Regions from separate parts of the uncultured Boseongicola sp. genome, predicted to be linked through region 2. Evidence: riboswitches for the same ligand, from Rfam matches in the RefSeq annotation. Region 2 holds a riboswitch; the other holds the start of a gene.
What was found. Region 2 has a riboswitch for cobalamin ahead of Q1B15_RS02110 (iron ABC transporter permease). Riboswitches for the same ligand answer to the same signal wherever they lie in the genome.

Region 1 (4,366 bases), on a different contig from region 2:
AAACCCTTGCGGCTAAAGTCGGAAAGCATGAGCTCCGAAATTGCCTTTTGCGCCCCGTAGGATGTTTGCGGCGCACACAGGAATGTGTCGTCAATCTTGTCAGGGTAGGGGGCTCCAAAAACAGCGATAGATGAGGTGAAGACCCCGCGGGGGCGCTAGATGCCGCCCGACGCCAGGTGTTCGGCGCGGACCGTTTCGAGGAAATTCCAGAAGGCGCGACCATTCACTGTCCAGCCAAGGTCGAAATCGGTTTCTGCCTCGCCCGAGACGATGGAGGCCAGATGAAAAATCACATCGGGGCGCTTTGCGACAAGGGATGCCACAAGGGCGTCATCAGTCACGTTGCCTGTGACGCGGGTCGTGGCGGGGGCTCCGTTTTCGGCGAAACCAAGGTCGAAAAGCGTGACTGTGTCATCGGGCCCTGTAAGCGGCGTGGCTGCAAGTGCGTGGCTAAGCTTCTGGCCGACCATGCCGCCGCCGCCGATGATAAGAATGGATGTCATAGTTTACCCCCGTTTGATTTCAGGAGAGATTAGGGGGGATCGATGCGGGTCACCAGATCGAACTGGCGGCATATTCTGGCTTAGGTATAATCGCGTAGGTACGGAAAGGACGTGATGTCTTGGTGAAGTTTGGAACCTCTGGATTGCGCGGCTTGGCGGATGATCTGAGCGACGATGTCGTTCGCCGCTATGTCTATGCATTTGTTCAGGTATTTCCGCATGATGGTGTGCTGGTTGTGGGGCGAGATTTACGCGCTTCGTCGCCCCGGATATTACGTGCGGTGGCAGAAGGCGCAGCCCTTGCGGGCCTGCGGGTTCTGGATTGCGGGGTGGTGCCGACGCCGGCGCTTGCCCTTGAATGCGCCGCGCGCGGGGCGCCAGGGGTAATGGTGACGGGGTCGCACATCCCGGCGAATCGCAATGGACTGAAGTTTTACACCCGCGACGGTGAGTTCACCAAGGCGGATGAGACGGCGCTTTTACAGGCACTTGAGGGGCCGCGAGTTGCGCACGAAGCCCGTCCTGCCAAGACCGAGAAATGCGGCGCGGCGGCGGCCTATATCGCCCGTTATCTAGAGTTTTTTGCGTCCGGGGCATTGAAGGGGCAGCGGATTGGGGTCTGGGAACACAGTTCGGCCGCGCGGCAAGTCTTGCCGGAAATATTGACAGGGCTTGGGGCGGACGTGGTCGCACTTGGCCGCTCAGAGACCTTCGTGGCGGTCGATACCGAGGCCATCAGCGGCGTTGTGCGCGATCAACTGGCGGGCTGGGCGGCCGCGCATCGGTTGGACGCGGTGGTTTCGACAGACGGCGACGCGGATCGCCCGCTTCTGGCGGACGAAGCAGGCCTGTGTGTGCCTGGGGACATTCTGGGGCCGCTTACGGCGCGGGCTTTGGGTGCGCGTGACATCGTCACAACGGTTTCGGCCAATACGATGGTTGAGGCGATGGGGCACTTTCTAGAGGTCTCGCGGTGTCGGATTGGGTCACCCTATGTCATTGAAATGATGCAAGACCGGATCACCGACGGGGCGCGATCTGTGATCGGTTACGAGCCAAACGGCGGGGTTCTTTTGGGGTTTGAGGCGGAACTGGACGGACGCCGATTGCCGCCTTTGATGACGCGAGACGCGGTTCTGCCGATTGTCGCGGTTTTGGTGGCCGCTGCGGGGCGATCCGTGTCGGAGTTGGTTTTGAGATTGCCTGGACGGCGAACCGCGACGGATCGGCTGACGGACGTGCCGTCCGACGTGTCGGCGGTGATTGTGGCGGAGGTTTTGGCGGGTGGATCAGGTCTGATCCCACCTGAATTGGGGGCCATCGCGGCGATTGATACGACGGATGGGGCGCGGATGACGCTGGACGCCGGTGTAATCCTGACGATCCGGCCCTCCGGTAACGCGCCCGAGCTCCGGTGCTATGTCGAAGCAGACGGATCGCAGACGGCTTCGACAGTACTGGACGAGATGTTGGCGCGTCTTGCAGCACGGGTTGCAGCTTTGCGGACGACATAGCAAAATCGCGGTGCAAACGGCCACCTGTTCTTGACAGGCAACGGACGCGGGCCTAGGCGGGAAGGGCTTTGGTTCCGCTGTGTTTCGATACGGTGGTGAAAAGGGAACGCGGTGCGGGCGAATGTGCCTTAATCCGCGGCTGCCCCCGCAACTGTAAGCGGCGAGCGACGGCTGATCGCGCCACTGGGACACATGTCCTGGGAAGGCAGGCTCTAGCGATGACCCGCGAAGTCAGGAGACCTGCCAAGGTTGTCACCCAGTTTGTCCTCGGGGTGAGGTCAAGCAGCGGCTGTCCGCAGCGGTGATTTTGCCGTTTGCGGAAAGCAATTACTTTCCAATGACTTAAATCGAAAACGGGCGCGCAAAATGCGCTGCCTGAATGCATTGGAGTAAGGATATGGGCGTGAAGTCTATCCTTTTGTTAACTGTCGCAGTGATTGCGCCGCAGACGGTGTGGTCGCAGGACGTCATTGAGTTGGACGAAGCGTTTATCTTTTCGGGCTTGTTCCCGGTCGAAGTAAACCGGACTGGATCAACGGTCGAAGTGTTGGACGCCGACGATTTGGCGGGGTCGGAAGTTGGCGTGGCAGGTGCGCTTGATCGTTTGCCAGGCGTGAGCGTGACATCGAATGGTGGGCTTGGAACATCAAGTGTGATCCGGGTGCGTGGTCTGGATGGGAAATACATCGGCGTGACCATCGACGGGATCGAAGTCACGGACCCGTCGCGCATTCAGAACACGTTCAATTTCGGCACGTTTACGCAAGGAATGCCAAGCCGGATCGAACTGGCGAAGGGTACGCAGACGACGGTCTACGGATCGGACGCGATTGCCGGAGCGGTGAGCATTACAACGTGGCGTCCCGAGGTGGATGGACGTTCGGGGCAATCGTCGCTTGCGGTCGGCAGCTTTGGCACGGCCAACGCAAGCTTGAGCTTTGGATTTCGTGATGAAAGCGGTGAAATTGCTGCGACAATGTCGCGCGTTCATAGCGATGGCTTTACGGCGCGTCCCGGAAATGACGAGGCCGATGGGTTCGATCAAACTGAGTTGAGCCTGGCAATTCGACGCAATCTGACGGACGCGGTGACGGTTGGTTTGACGGGACTTTATACCGATGGATCGTCAGAGTTTGATCAGTCGGATACTGACCCCTTGGCGCAATTGGATGAGACCCGCACGGGTCTGCGCGCATTTGCCGAGATTTCTGGCGGGGCGATCGATCACGAATTGTCCCTTTCGTATTTTGAGAACGAACGGAATGACCTGTTTTCACCCTTTACCAACAATTTCGTCGGTGAGCGTGTGAAGGCGGTTTACCTTGGAAACACGGATCTGTCCGGGGCGGTTTCGCTCGCTTTCGGCGCGGATTGGAGCGAGGAGAGCTCGACATTGGATGGCGCCGCGTCCGATGCGTCAAACGGCGCGGTATTTGGCGAACTGCTTTATGCGCTGTCCAGTTCCACGGACGTGACGCTGGGATTGCGCCACGACGTCTATTCCGATTTTGATGATCAGACGACCGGGCGCGTTGCCGTGGTTCACCGCGGGGCGGGCGCACTGACGTATAAGGCGTCGATCGGGAACGGCTATCGTGCGCCCTCGCTTTACGAGCGCTTTGGTCCGTATTCGCCCGAGGTTGTGGAACTGCAGCCCGAAACAAGCCGAAGTGCGGATCTTGGGATCGAAGCCGCCTATGAGAATGCGTCTTATGGAGCCACGCTGTTTTACACCGAAATTCAGGATTTGATCGGGTTTGACGGCACGGCAGTAACCGCCGCGCGCCCTTTTGGCGCCTATTTCCAAGCGCCGGGCACCACGGTCAGCAAAGGTGTCGAACTTTCGGCCGAATGGACAATTGGAGCGGCAGATGTGTTTGCGAACTACACCTTCACGAATGCTGCGACCGAGGGCAGCCGGTTAAGCCGTGTGCCGCGCCATGACGTGACTTTGGGTGTATCGGGCGCATTAAGCGACACTCTCACCGGGACGTTTGATGTGCGGTCCGTGCGCGATACGGAAAACTTTGGCGCACCGATGGACGACTATACCTTGGCAAATGTGACGTTCACACAAAGCCTTGGCGAAGACAGGGATGCATTTTTGCGGATCGAGAACATTTTTGACGAGGATTACGAGTCCGTTCCGGGGTACAATTCCGCCGGTCTATCCGTCTTCGTGGGGCTTCGTGCGTCGTTCTAAATCCATTCTGAAAACACTGGCCTTGGCGGGATATCTCGCCGGGGCTCTTCCGGTTTGGGCTGTGGATGCGCCGGGCCGGGTCGTTTCGATGAACCTTTGCACCGATCAATTGGCGATGATGTTGGCGGCTCCGGGGCAGTTGGTGT
Region 2 (4,366 bases):
CAGTCGACGCTGGCGCGCTGGGGGACATAGGCGATGCGGTGCATTTCCGCCGCGACGGGGCGGCCCATTATGGTGACTTGCCCGGAGAGCGGCTTGATGATGCCCAGTGCCGCCTTGATCAGCGTGGATTTGCCAGCGCCGTTGGGGCCGACAATTGCGGTCATTTTGCCGGGTTGAAACGTGGCATCGACCGAGAATACGGCCGGCTTCTGGTCGTAAGAGACCGTCAGGCCACGGATCGCAAAGGGACTTTCGCGCAAGAACTGCGCTTCGGCCCGGACATTCTCTGCGTTTGCAATCTGAAGCATTTTGTTTCCTTAGCTTCCTGCGCTCAAAAGGCCATTCAACCCGCGTGCCGGCGCGGTGCCACCCAAAGCGGTGGCGATTGTGGTCGCGTTGTGATCGATCATTCCGACGTAGGTGCCCTCGTAGCTGCCGGGTTCGCCCATCGCGTCGGAGAAAAGCTCTCCGCCGATATTAAGGCTGTGGCCTTGGGCGGCGGCCCCTTCGATGAGAGCGCGGATCGAGCGATCGGAGACCGAGCTTTCGACGAAGACGGCACCAATTTTACGTTCCACAATCATATCGACGAGCGTCGAGATGCGATTCACACCCGCTTCGCTGTCGGTCGAAATACCTTGAATGCCGAGCACCTCAAAACCGTAGGCACGGCCGAAGTAATTGAAGGCGTCGTGGGCGGTGATCAGAACACGGGTTTCGGCGGGAACGGTTTCAAGCGACACCGCAGTGTAAGCCGCGAGTTTAGTCAACTCTGCAATGTAGGTTTCCGCGTTGGCGGCGAAATTGTCCGCAAAATCCGGGGCTGCTTCGCTCATGGCGTCGCGCACGGCTGCAACTGCATAGGTCCAAAGCGCCGGGTCCATCCAGACGTGCGGATCGAAGCGGTCGGCGTAGTCGTCATGGCTGACAAGGTCTTTGGCCGGGACGCCTTCGGCCACGGCGCGCACAGGCGTTTTACGCCCGAGATCAGCCAAAAAGTCTTCCATCTGCGCCTCTAGATAGAGGCCATTCCACAGCACAAGGTCGGCACGTGCCATGGCGAAGATATCTGTGCGAGTCTGGCGGTAACCATGTGGGTCGACCCCCGGCCCCATTAGGGCTTTGACCGTTACAAGGTCCCCGCCGACACGGCGTGCTGTGTCAGCAATCATGCCGGTTGTCGCAACGACAGAAAGCGTTGAACCCTTTGCACGCGCCTGCGCAGCCAAGCTTGCGGCGACAAATGCGCCTCCAATTGCTGTGATGAACTGCCGTCTTTGCACGTGTGGTCCTTTGTACTTAGATTTTTAAAAATGAGAATAATTCGCACTCTCATTACTAATTGAGAACAATTCGCAAGAAGTCAAGGTTTCCGATTGTGAATATTTTCTGGTCGGCAGCAATTCGCGCGTCGCAGATGGACGTTGAGAGGCGCGTGCGGACTTGACTCCTATGGCCCTGTGACCCCATGCAGATTGCGATAGCTTCGGTTCCGGCAGGCGACTGCCGGGCAAAAGGGAACGCGGTGCGGGGGAGAGCCTCCAATTCCGTGACTGCCCCCGCAACTGTAAGCGGCGAGCAACGGCTGAACGCGCCACTGGACGGTAACGTCTGGGAAGGCAGGCCCTAGCGACGACCCGTGAAGTCAGGAGACCTGCCGAGGCGTTCACCCAGTTCGGGGCGCGGGGCGCGTGTACGAGCTACGGTTCTCCGGCGTGGTGGCAGATGTTCGCCGTCCGGAGTGTGATTTCTTCGGATATTTGGATGAGACGTGGCGGCTTTTTTTGGGGCCGTTTTGGGGGTCAGCCATGGCAGTGGCAGACGGGACATCAACTGACTTCAAGGCCTCACGCGATGCGGGTAGCATTGCGTTGGTGCTTGGGCTTTTGGGCCTCGTGCTTTTTGGATTTGTCGTATCGTTGGTTACGGGGCCTTCGGGGATGTCTGTGGCGCGCGGACTGTCGGCGTTTTTTGTCGACAACGGCGGCCCAGAGACGGTCGTGATGCGCGAAATCCGCCTGCCACGCGCAGTTCTGGGCGCTCTGGTCGGGGCGGCTTTGGGCCTGTCCGGGGCCGCAATGCAAGGTTTGTTGCGCAATCCATTGGCCGAACCGGGATTAATTGGCGTTTCAGCGACGGCGGCTTTGGGGGCGGTGATCGCCCTTCAGACCGGGTTGGCGGCGACGTTTGCTTTGGCATTGCCGATCTTCGCGCTGGTCGGAGCCGGTGTGGCAGTTGGCCTGCTGTTGCTGCTGGCCGGGCCACGGGGATCATCACTGGTTTTGATTTTGGCGGGGATCGCGATTTCTGCATTGGCGGCGGCGGCCACGTCATTGGTGTTAAACCTGTCGCCGAACCCCTTTGCCGCAAGCGAGATTATTTTCTGGCTAATGGGATCATTGGCGGACCGCAGCTGGACCCATGTGTGGCTGGCGGGGCCGTTGATTGCTTTGGGCTGTGTGGTTTTGTTTTTGACCGGTCGGGGTCTCGACGCTTTGACCCTTGGCGAAGATGCGGCAGAGGCTTTGGGCGTTCGCATCGGGCGTTTGCGTTTAATGGTTGTGACAGGGACTGCTCTGGCTGTTGGCGCGGCGACGGCAGTTACGGGGGCAATCGGCTTTGTCGGGTTGGTTGTACCGCATATCTTGCGCCCCCTGACAGGCGGGCTGCCGTCGCGATTGTTGCCAGCGTCGGCATTGGGTGGGGCTGCGATGGTCCTTTTGGCCGACAGTGCCGCGCAGGGATTGTTGCCTGACCGGGATCTGAAGCTGGGGGTTTTGACCGCGTTCATTGGCGCGCCTGTGTTCCTGCATCTGATCTTTCGGACACGGAGGGCGGGGCTGTGAGCCTGTTGAGCCTTGATCTTTTGACGGTGATGCGTGGCGGCTGTCCGGTTGTGGATGGTGTTACGCTTGAGATTGGTGCCGGCGAGGTTGTTGGGCTGATCGGGCCAAACGGTGCTGGCAAGACGACGATGATGCGTGGCGCTTTGGGGCTTTTGGCCGCTTCTGGTGGGTCGTCGTTGACGGCCCTTCACGCGCGCGACCGCGCGAAGGCGGCGGCGTGGTTGCCACAGGCGCGCGAGATTGCCTGGCCAGTGTCCGTCGAGACTTTGGTATCGCTTGGGCGATCGCCCTATCTGGCAGGGGGGCGGAAGCTATCGCAGGCCGATCACGAGGCGGTCGCGCAGGCGTTAGAGCAGATGGGTCTGACGGCCTTTGCAAGGCGGGATGCAACTGCATTGTCGGGCGGTGAACAGGCACGCGTTTTAATTGCCCGCGTTTTGGCACAAAGCACACCTCTGATCATGGCGGACGAGCCGGTGGCAGGTTTGGACCCAGCCCATCAGTTCAGTTTAATGCGGGTCTTCTCAAAGCTGGCGCAGGGCGGCAAGTCGGTGTTGGTGTCGATGCATGACCTTGGGTTGGCCGCGCAACATTGCACGCGTTTGGTGATGATCCATCGCGGAAAGTTGGTGGCAGACGGCACACCACGCGAGGTGTTAAGCGACGACCGATTACGCGACGTGTTTCAAGTTTGCGGACGTTGGGATGGCGATGCGTTTCATGTGACAGACGTGTTGGAGGGGGCGGTATGATCGGACCCCAACGCATTGTGTGTCTGACCGAAGAAACGGTCGAGACCCTATATATCCTAGGCGCGGAAGACCGCATTGTCGGAGTGACTGGCTATGCGGTGCGCCCTGCCCGTGTGCGGCGTGAGAAGCCGCGTGTTGGCGCGTTCACCAGTGCTGACGTGCCGAAGATCTTGGCGCTTGAGCCGGATCTGGTCCTGACGTTTTCGGATTTGCAGGCGGATATTGCCGCGGATCTGATCCGGGCGGGCGTGGCTGTGCACGCGTTTAATCAGCGGTCGGTAGCAGGAATTTTCGAGATGATCGCCACGCTTGGCGCGTTGGTCGGGCATGCATCGCAGGCGGATGCTTTGATTGGCGAGCTGCAGGATAATATCTCGAAGGCGCGCACGACGGCGGCCGGGTGGGTACGGCCTCGGGTGTATTTTGAGGAATGGGACGCCCCTATGATTGCGGGGGTTGCCTGGGTGTCAGAACTGATTGCGATTGCTGGCGGCGACGATGTCTTCGCGGATCGTGCGCAGGCACAGGGCGCGAAGGGCCGGATTTTGGATAGCTCGGACGTGATTGCAGCCCGGCCAGATCTGATCCTCGCCAGTTGGTGTGGCAAGAAGGTGCGGCCAGAAAAGATCGCCGCGCGCGCCGGTTGGGCGGCTATTCCGGCGGTGTCACGGGGGCGCATTATTGAGTTGAAATCGCCCTTGGTGCTGGCTCCGGGGCCTGCGGCGTTAAGCGATGGTTTAGCCGCCATAGCTGCCGCGATTTCTGAGA

Region 1: it holds a riboswitch for cobalamin, as region 2 does, so the genes downstream of both, Q1B15_RS09985 (TonB-dependent receptor) here and Q1B15_RS02110 (iron ABC transporter permease) in region 2, are expected to answer to the same signal.

The regions. Positions count from the first base shown of each region.
Region 1 is NZ_CALJXO010000183.1:8,020-12,385, reverse strand. Features, by position in the region: partial or broken gene denD (D-erythronate dehydrogenase) at 1-503, opposite strand, end outside; gene Q1B15_RS09990 (phosphomannomutase) at 626-2,017, shown strand; cobalamin riboswitch at 2,070-2,280, shown strand; gene Q1B15_RS09985 (TonB-dependent receptor) at 2,415-4,220, shown strand; gene Q1B15_RS09980 (ABC transporter substrate-binding protein) at 4,207-4,366, shown strand, end outside.
Region 2 is NZ_CALJXO010000038.1:24,331-28,696, forward strand. Features, by position in the region: gene aztA (zinc ABC transporter ATP-binding protein AztA) at 1-308, opposite strand, end outside; gene Q1B15_RS02105 (zinc ABC transporter substrate-binding protein) at 318-1,256, opposite strand; cobalamin riboswitch at 1,471-1,677, shown strand; gene Q1B15_RS02110 (iron ABC transporter permease) at 1,692-2,846, shown strand; gene Q1B15_RS02115 (ABC transporter ATP-binding protein) at 2,843-3,598, shown strand; gene Q1B15_RS02120 (cobalamin-binding protein) at 3,595-4,366, shown strand, end outside.